2 regions of the Streptomyces sp. NPDC001604 genome follow, and region 1 is predicted to be linked to the other one. Evidence: riboswitches for the same ligand, from Rfam matches in the RefSeq annotation. Region 1 holds a riboswitch; the other holds the start of a gene.
What was found. A riboswitch is a leader RNA that binds a small molecule or an ion and turns the genes downstream of it on or off. The one in region 1 is predicted to bind ZMP and ZTP.

Region 1 (7,394 bases):
CCAGACCCCGTCCGGGGGGCCCGCGATCTCGCTCTCCGGGAGTACCGCCGCGCCCGCCGGGCTCCCTTCCGCCGACGACGCCGTGGCCCACACGCTCCTCAACTGCCTGCTGCGCGAGGTGTCGGGCCCCGAGCACCAGTCGGTCGTCGCCGACGGCCGGCTGCTGCTGCGGCTGCCCCGTCGCGGAGTGCTGCTGCGGGTGGCGCTGCGCCGCACCTCGCTGCTGGGCGCGCACCGCTTCACCGGCCCCGTGAGCGAACAGGGCGAGGGCGGCTGGTCGGAGGTGGACTGGCGGCGGCTGGCCGAGTACACGCACGACGAGCTGTCACTGCGCACCGGCGTACGCAACGAGGAGTTCCTGGAGCAGATCGCCTCCAGCCACGACGCCATCACCACCGCGCTCGCCGCCAGACGCCCGACCCGCCTCCCCGAGGACCGGCTCTCCGCCTATCTGGCCTCCGAGCAGTCCCTGCTGTTCGGGCACCGCTTCCACCCCACGCCCAAGGCTCGCACCGGCGACCCGCACGCCTGGTCCGCGTACGCCCCCGAGGTCGGCGCCTCCTTCCCGCTGCGCCACCTCGCCGTCCGCGCCCACCTGATCGCCGAGGAGTCCGCGGACCCGTCGGCGGCCGCCCCGCTGGACGGGCTGCGCACGGACGTCCCCGAGGGCTACCGGCTGCTGCCCGCCCACCCCTGGCAGTACGAGACGCTCCGGGCCCACCCGGCCCTGCGCGCCGCCCTCGACCGCGGCGACATCCTCGACCTGGGCCCGGGCGGGCAGCCCTTCGCGGCCACCGCCTCGGTGCGCACCGTGTACGACGGGGAGACCTTCCTCAAGTTCAGCCTGAACGTCCGGATCACCAACTGCCTGCGAAAGAACAGCAGTTACGAGCTGTCCGGCGCCGTCGCCCTGACCCGACTGCTGGCCCCGGTACTCGCCGACCTGGCCGAGCGCTTCCCCGGCAGCTCGGTGCTGCGCGAGCCGGCGTACCGCGCGCTGGCCCTGCCCGGCCCGGACGGCACCCCCGACCGGGACCTGTTCGAGGGCTTCGGCGTCATCGTCCGCGAGGGCCTGCCGCGCCGCCTCGCCCCGGGCACGGTCCCCCTGCTCGCGGCGGCCGTCGCCGACGAGTACCCGACCGGCGCCGCCCATGTCTCCCGCCTCCTCGACGGAGCGGACGTACGCACCACCCTCGCCTGGTGGTCGACGTACCTCGACCTGCTCGTCCCACCCGTGCTGGCCGCGTACTTCGACCACGGCCTGGTCCTGGAACCCCATCTGCAGAACGTCCTGGTGTGCGTCGGCGCCGACGGCATGCCCGCGCAGGTCCTCTTCCGTGACCTGGAGGGCACCAAGCTGGTCCCCGACCACCACGCCCGGACGCTGGCCGCACTGCCACCCGACGTCGCGGGCCCGATGACGTACGACGCCCAGCGCGGCTGGGACCGGGTCGTGTACTGCCTGCTCGTCAACCACATCGCCGAGCTGCTGGCCGCCCTCGCCGATCTGCACCCGCAGGCCGAGGCGGCCCTGTGGGCCCGGGTGCGCGGCACGCTCCAGTCGTACGCCGACCGCCACGGCTGCCCGCCGAGGCTCGCCGCCCTGCTCGCCGGGGTGCCGCTGCCCGCCAAGGCCAACCTGCTGACCCGCTGGGAGCGCAAGGCCGACCGGGACGCCGGGTACGTCCGGCTGCCGTCCCCGCTCGCCGAGGACATCCTGCGCGACACGACCGGGAGCGCCCGATGACCGACCCGACGCCAGCGGTCCAGGAGCGCGTCCTGTCCCTGCCCGCCACCGAACTGCCCGCATACGTCTACGACTTGGCGGCGCTGCGTGCCCACGCCGCCGCGGTGCGGGCCGCACTGCCGGAGCGGGTCGAGGTGTACTACGCCGCCAAGGCCAATCCGGAGCCGGAGATCCTCGGCGCCCTCGGCCCGTACGTGGACGGCTACGAGGTCTCCTCGGGCGGTGAACTCACCCATGTGGCCAAGGCGGTGCCGGGCCGCCCGCTCGCCTTCGGCGGTCCCGGCAAGACACCGGACGAGGTGCGGGCCGCGCTGGAGCTCGGCGTCGAGCGTTTCCATGTGGAGAGCGAGTACGAGCTGCGCATGCTGGCCGAGCTGGCGCGGACGTGCGCGCCGGGGCGACGGGTGGCGGTGCTGGTCCGCGTCAATCTGCCGGTCGCGGACGGGGCACTGGCGGGCAGTTCGCTGGCGATGGGGGGCCGTCCGACGCCGTTCGGCCTGGACCCGGCGCAGGCCGTCGACGTCGTACGGGCGCTCGCCGACGGGAGGTACCCGCACCTCGAACTACGGGGTGTTCACGCGCACCTCGCCAGTGGCCTGGAGGCGGCGGAGCAGCTGACGGTGGCCGAAAGCGTCGTGTCCTGGGTGGCGGGTCTCGGTGTTCCGCTCGCCGAGGTCAACGTCGGCGGCGGGATGACCGTCGACTACACCGATCCGGAGCGCCGCTTCGACTGGGCCGCCTACGGCAGCGGACTCGCCCGTCTGACCGAGGCGCACCCCGAGCTGACCCTGCGCATCGAACCGGGGCGGGCACTGACGGCGTACTGCGGCTGGTACGCCACCGAGGTGCTGGACGTGAAGCGCAGCCACGGCGAGGAGTTCGCGGTGGTCCGGGGCGGCACGCACCACCTGCGGACCCCGGCGACGAAGGGGCACGACCAGCCCTGTTCCGTGCTGAAGGTGGACGCCTGGCCGCACCCGTGGCCGCGGTCGGCCGCCGAAGGTGACCAGGTCACGGTGGCGGGACAGCTGTGCACACCGAAGGACGTCCTGGCCCGCCGGGTCCCCGCGCCGGGGCTCAGGGCCGGCGACCGGGTGGTGTTCTCGCTCGCGGGCGCCTACGCGTGGAACATCTCGCACCACGACTTCCTGATGCACCCCCGGCCCGGTTTCCACTTCCTTCACCCTTCAACAGCAGGGTCGTGATCAGGTCACCGGCACAGCGAAAGGGCCGCCCGTCTCCGGGCGGCCCTTTCGCTGTGGGGGGGAACGTTCGATGCTGCGTCGGCGGGTTACAGGGCCCCCGGGAACCCGCTGGCGGCTCCCATGCGGGCGACCCGGTCCAGCTGCTCGAGGTTGTTGAGGCGGTTCAGGTTCCGCAGCTGCTGGGAGGGGCGCGGCACCTCGGCCCTGCGCTCCGCCGGGATGCCGCTCTGGGCGAGCGAGTCGAGCGTGGCGATCGGGTTGAGCTCGCTGGCGTCCTTGTTCTGGATGGTCGCGTCGGACGCACAGGCAAGCGGTGCGGCAAGGGCGGTGATTCCTGCGGCGAGACCAACGGCGGCGACGATACGTCGTGTTGAGATCATGCTTCCCACAACGCCGCCGGGCCCGCGGCGGTCACGGCCGCGCCCCGCCGCTCACCCGTCAGGGGCAGTGCTCCGGCTGCGCTTGCCGACGCTGCCGCAGCGGAGGAGCCTCATAGGAGGGGTCCTTCGCGGCCCGCAGCTCCTCGGGTCGCGGCCCTCGAAGGAGGTCATCATGGGCACCACGGCAACTCCCGGCTTCAGCGCGGACACCCTGCGCAAGGGGGTCGAAGGACACACGGCGGCGGATCTTCTGTCGCTCTACGCGGACGACGCGCAGATACGCATCGTGGACCGCAACACCCAGCCCAGCCAGCCCAAGGTCCTGCGCGGTCGCCAGGAGATCGGCGAAATGTTCGAGGACATCTACAGCCGCGACATGACGCACCACGTGGACCAGTGCATCGTTCAGGGTGACCACGCCGCCTACAGCCAGTCCTGCCAGTACGCGGACGGAACGCGTGTCCTGGCCGAGTCGATGATCACGCTGCGCGACGGCAAGATCGCCGAAGAGGTCCTGATCCAGGCGTGGGACGAGTAGGACGAGCAGGAGGCAGAATCGCGAGGGTCCAGATCACCTCCCGGTTGACCTGGACCTTCTCGGTCCGTGCGGCGCTCGGGCGGGTGCGTCCGGCCGGGCCTCGGACAGGTACGGCACAACGGCTGGCGTCGCTGGCTCTGCTGCGGTCGATGCTGAGAGCGAGGCGGTCCCGGGCGCTGCCTGCTGCGCGAAGGCGGCGCGGCCTGCACCGGTGAGCGGTTCCTGACCGCCGTGGCGGCTCGGCTAGTGTGAGGGCGGGCCGTGACTGGCGCTGAGGTGGAGCACCACCGGGGAGCGGCCACGCAGAGTCGATGCCGTGCGCCTGGGCACACGTCACCCCCTGCCCAGGAGTGGATCATGCCCCAGGCCCGGCTCATCGACGGCACCTCCCTTGCCCGGCGCATCGTCGAGGACACCGCCAAGCGGGCGGCCGACCTCACCGCACGGACCGGAACGGCGCCCTGCCTGGCGACGGTTCTGGTCGGCGAGGACCCTGCCTCCGTCACCTATGTCCGGATGAAGCGCAACCGCTGCCGCAAGGCCGGCATCGAGTCACGGCAGGTGGAACTTCCCGCCGCCACGACCACCGAGGAACTCGTCGGCGCGCTGCGTTCCCTGTCGGACGACCCGGGGGTGCACGGCATCCTGCTGCAGCACCCGATGGGCGAGCACATCGACGAGCGGGCCGCGTTCGAGGCGATCGCGCCCGAGAAGGACGTCGACGGTGTCACCTTCGCCTCGTTCGCGACGATGAGCTTCGGCCTGCCCGGCTTCGTGTCGTGCACGCCGGGCGGCATCATGCGGCTGCTCGACGAGTACGGCGTCGACCCGTCCGGGAAGCGGGCCGTGGTCGTGGGCCGCAGCGCCATCCTCGGCAAGCCGGCCGGCATGCTGCTGCTCGCCCGCGACGCGACGGTGACGTACTGCCACTCCCGTACCCGGGACCTGTCCTCGGTGGTGCGGGAGGCGGACATCGTGGTCGCCGCCGTGGGGCGGCCGCGGTTGATCCGGGGCGAGGACATCAAGCCCGGCGCGGTCGTGATCGACGCCGGCTACAACCCGGGAAACGTCGGCGACGTCGACTTCGGCTCCGCCGTGGAGCGGGCCGGTCTGATCACTCCGGTGCCGGGCGGTGTCGGTCCGATGACGATCGCCACGCTGCTGGAGCAGACCGTGGAGGCCGCCGCCCGGCAGCTCGGGGTGTGATCAGGGCATCCAGGCGCTGTAGTCCATGACGTCGCCGGCCTTGACGCCGTACTGCCGCTCCGCCCTGGTGAAGACGGTCTCCAGGCCCAGGACCGCACCGGTGGACGGCTGCATGATCAGCATCCGCCGGTAGCCGGCGCCCTCGTACTCGTACGCCTGGCCGCGGCGCCCGAGCCGGTCCGTGACCTGGCCGACCGGCCGCAGCCCCTCGGTGCCCGCGAGGAGCCGGGCCAGCGCCGCGGACTCGCGGGCGCCGAGGGTCCAGTGGTCGAGCAACACCCCGACGGCGTCGAGGAGTTCCGGGGTCGTCAGCTTGGTTCGGGTGTACGAGGCCTCCTGGAGATAGGCCCGCAGCAGCGCCGTGTCGTTCGGCGGGGGTGACTCGGGCGGGGCGTCGCTCCAGCTGGGCGGAAACGTCTGGCTGCTGATGACATGGCCGTCCTCGACCAGGTGCGGATCACCCCCGTCGTCTCGCAGGACCGGCCGGCCGGGGTGGCGTGGGTCGGTCGCCACCACGAGCTCGGTGTGGCTGCCGTCGGCCTTCCAGCGCACGACGCGCTCCTCGGGGAGCGTGATCGGGGGCTTGTCGTCGCTCATGCCGAGGCTCCAGGACTGCACATGCGTGCCCTTGCGCAGCTTCGGCGCATCCTCCGCCGTGGCCTGCCGCTCTGCCCGGTCGGCCAGTACCCGAAGGGGCACGGGGGTGGAGTCCGCCTGGACGACGAGCGGGCGGGGCGCGGCAATCGCGGGGGTGGCGCCGGGGCCGCTGAACAGCAGCGTCAGCGCGGTCGCGGCGACGACGGCGGTGGCGGCGAGACCCCAGACGAGCCGGGTGCGGCGGCGGCCCGTGGGGCGTTGGTGCAGCAGCCGGTTGAGCCGTCGTTCGGCGTCGTGGTCGAGAGGGCCGTCACCGTAGTGGGGGCCGTCCACCGGCACCGGGTTGGCGCGGCGCAGGAGTTCGAGTTCGTCAGCCATGGCCGTGTTCCTTCGAGGGGGTCGCGTCGGCGGAGGGCGCGGTGGGGCGCAGAGGACCCATGCGGTCTATCTCGGCTCTCAGCCGGCGCCGGGCACGGTGCAGCCGCATCGATGCGGCCCTCGTTCCGCAGCCGAGGGCGACGGCGACCTCGTCGATGCCCAGTTCCTCCCATGCCGTCAGGCGCAGCACCTCCTGGTCGGCCTCGGACAGCCGGGCCAGCGCCTCGTGCACCCAGCCGCCCGGTGTCTCCGCATCGGGGCTCGCCACGATCTGCCGGCCGTGCGCGGTCTCGTCGTTGCCCAGGCGGTCGACGAGCCGGCGGCGCCGCCCGTAGCCGCGTACCGCGTTCGCCAGGCAGTTGCGGGCCACGCCGTACAGCCAGGGCAGTGGGGATCCCGGCAGGTCGGCCCGGCGTCGCCAGGCGACCGTGAACACCTCCGCCACCACTTCCTCCACCTCGCTGGTCCGCCCGTCCAGTCGCCGCGCAACATAGCGGCTGACCGCCCAGTAGTGCTCGCGATAGGCAGCGGCGAAGATCTCGTCGTTGCTCATGTCCCGTTCGTGTCCGGCACCATCCGGATCGTCACACCCGTTTCCGTGATTCTCCTCGCGTCACCCGAGTGTGACCGGCGGGCCCGGATCGGACACAGGCGGGGCATGAGGCACCTCAAGTGGCTGACGACCACTGATCACAAGACGATCGGAACGCTGTATCTGGTCACGTCGTTCGCGTTCTTCCTGATCGGCGGCGTGATGGCGCTGCTGATGCGCGCCGAGCTGGCCCGTCCGGGTCTGCAGATCATGTCGAACGAGCAGTTCAACCAGGCGTTCACGATGCACGGCACGATCATGCTGCTGATGTTCGCGACGCCGCTGTTCGCGGGCTTCGCCAACTGGATCATGCCGCTGCAGATCGGCGCCCCGGATGTGGCGTTCCCGCGGCTGAACATGCTCGCGTACTGGCTCTATCTCTTCGGCTCGACCATCGCGGTGGGCGGCTTCCTCACCCCGCAGGGTGCGGCCGACTTCGGCTGGTTCGCCTACTCCCCGCTGTCGGACGCGGTCCGCAGCCCGGGCGTCGGCGCCGACCTGTGGATCATGGGTCTGGCCTTCTCCGGCTTCGGCACCATCCTCGGTGCGGTCAACTTCATCACCACCATCATCTGCATGCGCGCGCCGGGCATGACCATGTTCCGCATGCCGATCTTCACATGGAACGTGCTGCTGACCGGCGTTCTCGTGCTCCTGGCCTTCCCGGTGCTGGCCGCGGCCCTGTTCGCGCTGGAGGCGGATCGCAAATTCGGTGCGCATGTCTTCGACGCGGCCAACGGCGGTGCCTTGC
Region 2 (7,394 bases), on a different contig from region 1:
CGCCGCTCTCTTCACGGCGGTGGTGGCCGTGGCCCTGTGCGGAATGCCGGTGGCCACGGCATCCGACGGGAGCGACGCGGCGGCGCAGGGGCAGGTCCGGGACGTCCCCGACCTGGCAATGATCATCGCGGTCGGCACCGGGCAGACGACGGTGCTGCGTTCCGGTGAGCCGGCCTTCGGCCGCCTGCGCCAGCTGCTGCGGCCGACCTACGCGGGGACGGAGCGGGTGCCGGACGCCTGGGTCGAGGGGCGCTACCCGCCGGTGGACTTCACGGTGGTCTGGGGGCTGACGGGGATCGGAGGCTGGCCGCAGACGAGGCGTCCGCCGGGCGGTGACGTCGCCGTCGAACGGCAGGACCAGCTGCTGGTGGCGGCGGACGGCACGCCCTGGGTACGCAGCGATCCCGCGCCGGCCGTCCAGGACGACGACATCCGCTGGCATCGGGCACCGCGCTCGGTCTTTGTGCAGCTGGAGCAGGCGAAAGTGCTGGGCGACGGGGCGGCCGCGGCCGGACGCGGCGCGAGCGGGGCCGCCGGGCGGCAGGCCACCGGGCAGGGGGCCGGCTGGAGCAGTGTCTGGTGGGCGGTGCCCGGAGGGGCCCTGGGGCTCGCGGTCGGGGTCGGCGGGGCGCTGCTGATACGGCGCGCGGCGGCCCGGCAGGGTGCCGGACCGCCGCGGGAGGAACCACGCCAGGAACTCATCGACCTCTGAGCGTCACCGACGCCATCGATCTTTGACAATTCAAGAGAGGGCCCTGGTCAGCCCAGGTCGATCTCCGGGTACAGCGGGAAGCCGGCCACGAGGTCGGTGGCGCGGTGGGAGATCTCGTCCGCGATCTTCGGGTCGAGGACGTGCTGCGCCTTGGACGGGGCGCCCGACTTGGTGGTGCCCGGCTCGGCGGTGGTGAGGACGCGGTCGATGAGGCCCGCGACCTCGTCCATCTCGGCGGTGCCCAGGCCGCGCGTGGTCAGGGCGGGGGTGCCGATGCGGATGCCGGAGGTGTACCAGGCTCCGTTGGGGTCGGCGGGGATGGCGTTGCGGTTGGTGACGATGCCCGAGTCGAGCAGGGCCGCCTCGGCCTGGCGGCCGGTGAGGCCGTACGAGGTGGCCACGTCGATGAGGTTGAGGTGGTTGTCGGTGCCGCCGGTGACGAGGGTGGCGCCGCGGCGCATCAGGCCCTCCGCCAGTGCGCGGGAGTTGTCGACGATGCGCTGGGCGTAGTCCCGGAAGGAGGGCTGACGCGCCTCGGCGAAGGCGACCGCCTTGGCGGCCATGACGTGCGGGAGCGGGCCGCCGAGGACCATCGGGCAGCCGCGGTCGACCTGGTCCTTGAGGGAGTCGTCGCACAGGACCATGCCGCCGCGCGGGCCGCGCAGCGACTTGTGGGTGGTGGTGGTGACGATCTGGGCGTGCGGGACCGGGTCGAAGTCGCCGGTCAGCACCTTGCCCGCGACCAGGCCGGCGAAGTGCGCCATGTCCACCATCAGGGTCGCGCCGACCTCGTCGGCGATCTCCCGCATGATGCGGAAGTTCACCAGACGCGGGTAGGCGGAGTAGCCGGCGACGATGATCAGCGGCTTGAACTCGCGGGCGGAGACGCGCAGGGCCTCGTAGTCGATGAGGCCGGTGGCGGGGTCGGTGCCGTAGGAGCGCTGGTCGAACATCTTGCCGGAGATGTTCGGCCGGAAGCCGTGGGTGAGGTGGCCGCCGGCGTCCAGGGACATGCCGAGCATGCGCTGGTTGCCGAAGGCCTGGCGGAGCTCGGCCCAGTCGGCCTCGGTGAGGTCGTTGACCTGGCGGGCGCCGGTCTTCTCCAGGAAGGGAGCCTCGACGCGGTCGGCGAGGACGGACCAGAAGGCGACCAGGTTGGCGTCGATGCCGGAGTGCGGCTGGACGTAGGCGTGGCGGGCGCCGAAGAGCTCCTTGGCGTGCTCGGCGGCGAGCGACTCGACGGTGTCGACGTTGCGGCAGCCTGCGTAGAAGCGGCGGCCGATGGTGCCCTCGGCGTACTTGTCGCTGAACCAGTTGCCCATCGCGAGGAGGGTGGCCGGGGAGGCGTAGTTCTCGGAGGCGATCAGCTTGAGCATCTCGCGCTGGTCGGTGACCTCCTGGCCGATGGCGTCCGCGACGCGTGGCTCGACGGCGCGGATCACGTCGAGGGCGGCACGGAAGGCGGTGGACTCGGTGGAGAGGGGCTGCTGCTCTGACATGTCGTCGGCCTCCGGGTGGCGTGGCGTGCAAGCGGTCACGGTTCTCGGTCTGGCCCAGGCGCACGGCACTCGGTCACGCACGGGTCGCTCCCCGATGGTCCGTCCCATCCTTGCGCGCCAGTCACGACCCGTCGATCAGCCTACCGGCCACGCCGGAGAGCGCAGGTCCCGCGTCCACCATGCGAGCGACGATAGGAAGAGGGGGCCGCTGCAGGGCTGCCACACCCCCGGGAGGTCCCGTGACCACGACGGACGCGCTCATCGCCGCCGCCGACGCGCACAGTGCGCACAACTACCATCCGCTGCCCGTGGTCGTCGCCTCCGCGGACGGGGCGTGGATGACGGATGTGGAAGGGAGGCGGTATCTGGACCTGCTGGCCGGTTATTCGGCGCTCAACTTCGGGCATCGCAACCGGCGGCTGGTGGAGGCGGCGAAGGCGCAGCTGGAGCGGGTGACGCTGACGTCGAGGGCGTTTCATCACGACCGGTTCGCGGCCTTCTGCTCCGAGCTCGCCGAGCTGTGCGGGATGGAGCTGGTGCTGCCGATGAACACCGGCGCGGAAGCGGTGGAGACGGCCGTGAAGACGGCCCGGAAGTGGGGCTACCGGGTCAAGGGCGTGCCCGCGGAGATGGCCAAGATCGTGGTGGCGGGCAACAACTTCCACGGCCGTACGACGACCCTCGTCAGCTTCTCCACCGACCCGGAGGCGCGGGCGGACTTCGGCCCGTACACGCCGGGCTTCGAGATCGTGCCGTACGGGGACCTGACGGCGATGCGGTCGGCGGTCACGGAGAACACGGTGGCGGTGTTGCTGGAGCCGATCCAGGGCGAGGCGGGGGTGCTGGTGCCGCCGGCCGGTTATCTGCCGGCGGTGCGGGAGCTGACGCGCGAGCGGAACGTGCTGTTCGTGGCGGACGAGATCCAGTCGGGTCTCGGCCGGACCGGAAAGACCTTCGCGTGCGAGCACGAGGGGGTGGTGCCGGATGTGTATGTGCTCGGCAAGGCACTGGGGGGCGGGATCGTGCCGGTGTCGGCGGTGGTGTCGTCGGCCGATGTGCTCGGAGTGTTCCGGCCCGGTGAGCACGGTTCGACGTTCGGCGGGAATCCGCTGGCCTGCGCGGTGGCGCTGGAGGTGATCGCGATGCTGCGGACGGGCGAGTTCCAGGCGCGGTCCGCGGAGCTGGGCGGTCATCTGCACCGGGAACTGGGGGCGTTGACCGGCACGGGGCGGGTGCGGGCGGTGCGCGGGCGGGGGCTGTGGGCGGGCATCGACATCGCGCCGCAGTACGGCAGCGGGCGGGAGGTGTCCGAGAAGCTGATGGAGCGGGGGGTGCTGGTGAAGGACACCCATGGGCCGACGGTGCGGATCGCGCCGCCCCTCGTCGTCGAGAAGGAGGATCTGAACTGGGGGTTGGCCCAGCTGAGGGGCGTGCTGGGCCTTTAGCGGCTCCTGCGCGTCACAGGATCACATGCGGCAGGAAGCGGGCGTACTCGTCCGTGATCAGGCCGGAGGACTCCCGGATGCCCAGGCCCGCCGACTCGTTGTCGACCACCCAGGCGCCGAGCACGACATGGTTGCCGTCGAAGGCGGGCAGTGGGGCCAACTCCTGGTAGCAGCAGGCCTCTTCGTGCGGGACCGGTTCGGTGCCGGGCTGGTGGATGGTGACGCCGGCTCCCTCGCGGCCCAGCAGGGGCTTGGCGACGTAACCGGTGGTCGAGGCAAGATCTCGGGGGCCGTCCAGATACGCCGGAAGGAGGTTCGGGTGGCCGGGGTACAGCTCCCAGAGGACGGCGAGCAGCGCCTTGTTGCTGAGCAGCATCTTCCAGGCGGGCTCGATCCACAGGGTGGTGCCCGTCCCGCCGCCGTTGTCGAGGGTGTCGAGGACATGACCGGCGAAGCGGTCGGTGGTGAGCCACTCCCACGGGTAGAGCTTGAAGCAGCTGCGGATGAAGCGGAGTTGGTTGTCGACGAAGCGGCCGGAGAGCGGATCCCAGCCGATCTCCTCCATGGAGATCCAGTCGGTGTCCACGCCCGCCTGCTCGGCGGTCTCCTTCAGATAGGCGACGGTCATCAGGTCCTCGCCGAGTTCGTCGGCCGAGGAGTGTGCGAAGTAGAGGGGGCTGCCGGGCGGGAGGAGGGCGGCCTGCTTCTTCCAGGCGGCGACGAGGCGTTCATGGAGGGAGTTCCACTGGTCGGCGCCCGGGAAGCGGTCCTCCATCCAGAACCACTGGGGGGAGGCGGCCTCGACCAGGGAGGTGGGGGTGTCGGCGTTGTACTCCAGGAGCTTCGCCGGTCCCGTGCCGTCGTGGCGGAGGTCGAAACGGCCGTAGACGGAGGGGAGTTCGGCGCGGCGGTGCCAGGCCTCGGCCACCGCCTGGGCCACGCGCGGGTCGGTGATGCCCAGGTCGGGGAAGCGGTCCTGCGTCACGATGTGCTCGGCGGCGGCCAGGCACATGCGGTGGAGTTCCTCGACGACCTCCTCCAGGGCCTCGACCTCGTCGAGGGTGAAGGAGTAGTAGGCGCTCTCATCCCAGTAGGGGCGCAGGGAGCCGTCGGGGTGGCGGGTGACGGGGTAGACGAGACCCTGCTCCTCGACGGTCCGCTGCCAGTCGGGGCGGGGGGTGAGGGTGTGTCGCTGCATGGGTCTCAGCCGCCGGAGCTGCCCTCGCCGCCGCCGAAGCCGCCCCGGGACACCCCGTGGCCGGAACCGCCGGAGGAGCTGCGGGGCTTGGTGAACGACCCGCCGTCGACCCAGCCGTCCTCCTTCTCGCCCCCGTAGTGCCAGGCGCCGTGGACGGAGGTGTTGCTGGACTTGCAGTTCTTGTCGGCGACGACCTTGTAGCCCTTGGCCAGGTTGTAGCTGTCGCGGTCCACGCAACGCTTGTCGGGTTCGGAGGAGCAGGCGGTGAGGGCCGCGGCGAGGAGGCCCATGCCGCCGAGTACGACGGTGCCCGACCGTAGCTGCCGGCGTGTGTCCGCCACGTTTGTGTCTCCCCGTTCGATGTGGCTGTCCTGCGTTGTCCGGGCCACAGCCTAAAGAGAGGTAAGAGCCCAGCCCCAGGCACCCCTCCTGTGGGGCTCTCCCCTACAGTCACTTTGTGATCTTTGGGATGGTGTGCGCGCTGGGCGCGGCGGTCTGCTTCGGTACCGCGACGGTTTTGCAGGCGGTTGCCGCGCGGTCGGCCGACACGGGTGAGGGCGGGGAGGCGGCGCTGCTGCTGCGGGCCCTGCGGCAGTGGCGGTATCTGGCCGGGCTGGCGCTGGACGGGCTGGGGTTCCTGTTCCAGATCGTCGCCCTGCGGTCGATCCCGATCTACGCGGTCGCCGCGGCGCTCGCATCCAGTCTGGCGGTGACCGGGGTGGTCGCGGCGCGACTGCTGCAGGTGCGGCTGAGCGGGACGGAGTGGGGTGCGGTCGGGGTGGTGTGCGCCGGGCTCGCCATGCTGGGGCTCGCCTCTGGGGCCGAGGGGGACCGTCACGGGTCGACGGAGCTGAAGTACGCGATGCTCGCGATCGCCGTCGTGGTGCTGCTGCTCGGGCTGTTCGGAGGGCGGTGGTCCGGGCGGGGGCGGGCGCTGGTGCTCGGCCTGGGAGCCGGGTTCGGGTTCGGGGTGGTGGAGGTGTCGGTGCGGCTGATCGACTCGCTCGCACCGTCGGAGCTGCTCACCAATCCGGCCACCTACGCCCTCGTCATCGGCGGGGGCGCCGCCTTCCTGCTGCTCACGTCGGCGTTGCAGCGCGGCTCGGTGACCACCGCCACCGCCGGGATGGTGATCGGCGAGACGATCGGACCGGCGGCGGTGGGCGTGGTGTGGCTCGGGGACCGCACCCGGGACGGGCTGGCCTGGCTTGCGGTGCTGGGGTTCCTGGTCGCGGTCGCGGGGGCGCTGGCGCTTGCGCGGTTCGGGGAGGCGCCGACCGTGGACGCCCCGACCACGGAAGCGGCCGCGTGAGGGAATCCCGCCGGGACGGCCCGACCAGCTGCGGCCGCGGCGCCGGATCGTGCGGGTGCGCCGGCGGCGCTCCCGCCCGTGCTGCGGGTGTGGCAGGGCGGCCGTCGTGGAAGGGAGAACAGCGCAGTTACGGTTCTGTCGATTCCGGCAGTGCCGCGCACAGCGCGTCCAGGGTGCCCGCCCATGCGCTGTCCGTCGGGGTCCCGTACCCCACCACCAGCGCGTCGTGCGGCTCGACGGTCGCCTCGGGGTGCCGGTAGCGGTGCAGGCCGTGCACCGCGAGGCCCTGCCAGGCCGCCGCCCGCAGCGTCGCCTGCTCGGTGCCCGGCGGCAGCCGCAGCACCACGTGCAGGCCCGCCGCGATACCGGTGGCAGCGACCTGCGGGGCCCGCCGCGCGAGTTCCGCGACGAGCGCGTCACGGCGGCGGCGGTAGCGCAGCCGGGCCGCGCGCACATGGCGGTCGTAGGCGCCGGAGGTGAGGAACTCGGCGAGCGTCAGCTGGTCCAGGGCCCCGCAGGAGTCGATGTGCCCCTTGGCCTTCGCCGCCTCCCGGGCGAGGTCGGGCGGCAGGACCAGCCAGGCCAGTCTGAGGCCGGGGGCGAGGGATTTGCTGGCCGTGCCCGCGTAGACGACGTGGTCCGGGTCAAGGCCCTGGAGGGCGCCGACGGGCTGGCGGTCGTAGCGGAACTCGCCGTCGTAGTCGTCCTCGACGAGCAGACCGCCGGTGCGGCGCGCCCAGTCGACGGCGGCGGCGCGCCGGTCGCGGTGCAGGGTGCCGCCCATCGGGAACTGGTGGGCGGGGGTGAACAGGACCGCGTCCTCGTCGGTCAACTCCCCCGGGTCGGTGCCCCGTTCGTCGAACGGCAGCGGGACCGTCCGCAGACCGGCCTCCGCCAGCAGGTCCCAGTGCACGTACAGGCCGTACGACTCCACGGCGACCGTCCTCGCGCCGCGCGCCCGCAGTGCCGCGCCGAGGATGCGCAGGCCGTGCGAGATGCCCGCGCACACCAGGATGCGTTCGGGGTCGGTGCGTACGCCCCGGGCGCGGGCGAGGTAGTCGGCGAGGGCGGTGCGCAGTTCGATGCGGCCGCGCGGGTCGCCGTAGTCGAGGGCCTGGTGCGGGGCCGTGGTGAGGGCGCGGCGGGCGGCCTTGAGCCACTCGGCGCGGGGGAAGAAGGCCAGGTCGGGGGTGCCGGGGATGAGGTCGTAGGCGGGGCGGTCGACGGT

Region 2: another riboswitch for ZMP and ZTP. It lies ahead of ACFY1E_RS17755 (glycine hydroxymethyltransferase); the one in region 1 lies ahead of ACFY1E_RS39215 (bifunctional 5,10-methylenetetrahydrofolate dehydrogenase/5,10-methenyltetrahydrofolate cyclohydrolase).

Annotation. Positions count from the first base shown of each region.
Region 1 is NZ_JBIAUY010000020.1:189,014-196,407, reverse strand. Features, by position in the region: gene ACFY1E_RS39235 (IucA/IucC family protein) at 1-1,747, shown strand, start outside; gene ACFY1E_RS39230 (type III PLP-dependent enzyme) at 1,744-2,952, shown strand; gene ACFY1E_RS39225 (hypothetical protein) at 3,039-3,332, opposite strand; gene ACFY1E_RS39220 (nuclear transport factor 2 family protein) at 3,505-3,870, shown strand; ZMP/ZTP riboswitch at 4,122-4,205, shown strand; gene ACFY1E_RS39215 (bifunctional 5,10-methylenetetrahydrofolate dehydrogenase/5,10-methenyltetrahydrofolate cyclohydrolase) at 4,228-5,076, shown strand; gene ACFY1E_RS39210 (CU044_5270 family protein) at 5,077-6,051, opposite strand; gene ACFY1E_RS39205 (RNA polymerase sigma factor) at 6,044-6,604, opposite strand; gene ctaD (cytochrome c oxidase subunit I) at 6,710-7,394, shown strand, end outside.
Region 2 is NZ_JBIAUY010000005.1:385,709-393,102, forward strand. Features, by position in the region: gene ACFY1E_RS17750 (hypothetical protein) at 1-712, shown strand, start outside; gene ACFY1E_RS17755 (glycine hydroxymethyltransferase) at 760-2,211, opposite strand; ZMP/ZTP riboswitch at 2,257-2,346, opposite strand; gene rocD (ornithine--oxo-acid transaminase) at 2,451-3,656, shown strand; gene ACFY1E_RS17765 (glutathionylspermidine synthase family protein) at 3,670-4,854, opposite strand; gene ACFY1E_RS17770 (hypothetical protein) at 4,860-5,195, opposite strand; gene ACFY1E_RS17775 (DMT family transporter) at 5,324-6,166, shown strand; gene ACFY1E_RS17780 (PLP-dependent aminotransferase family protein) at 6,294-7,394, opposite strand, start outside.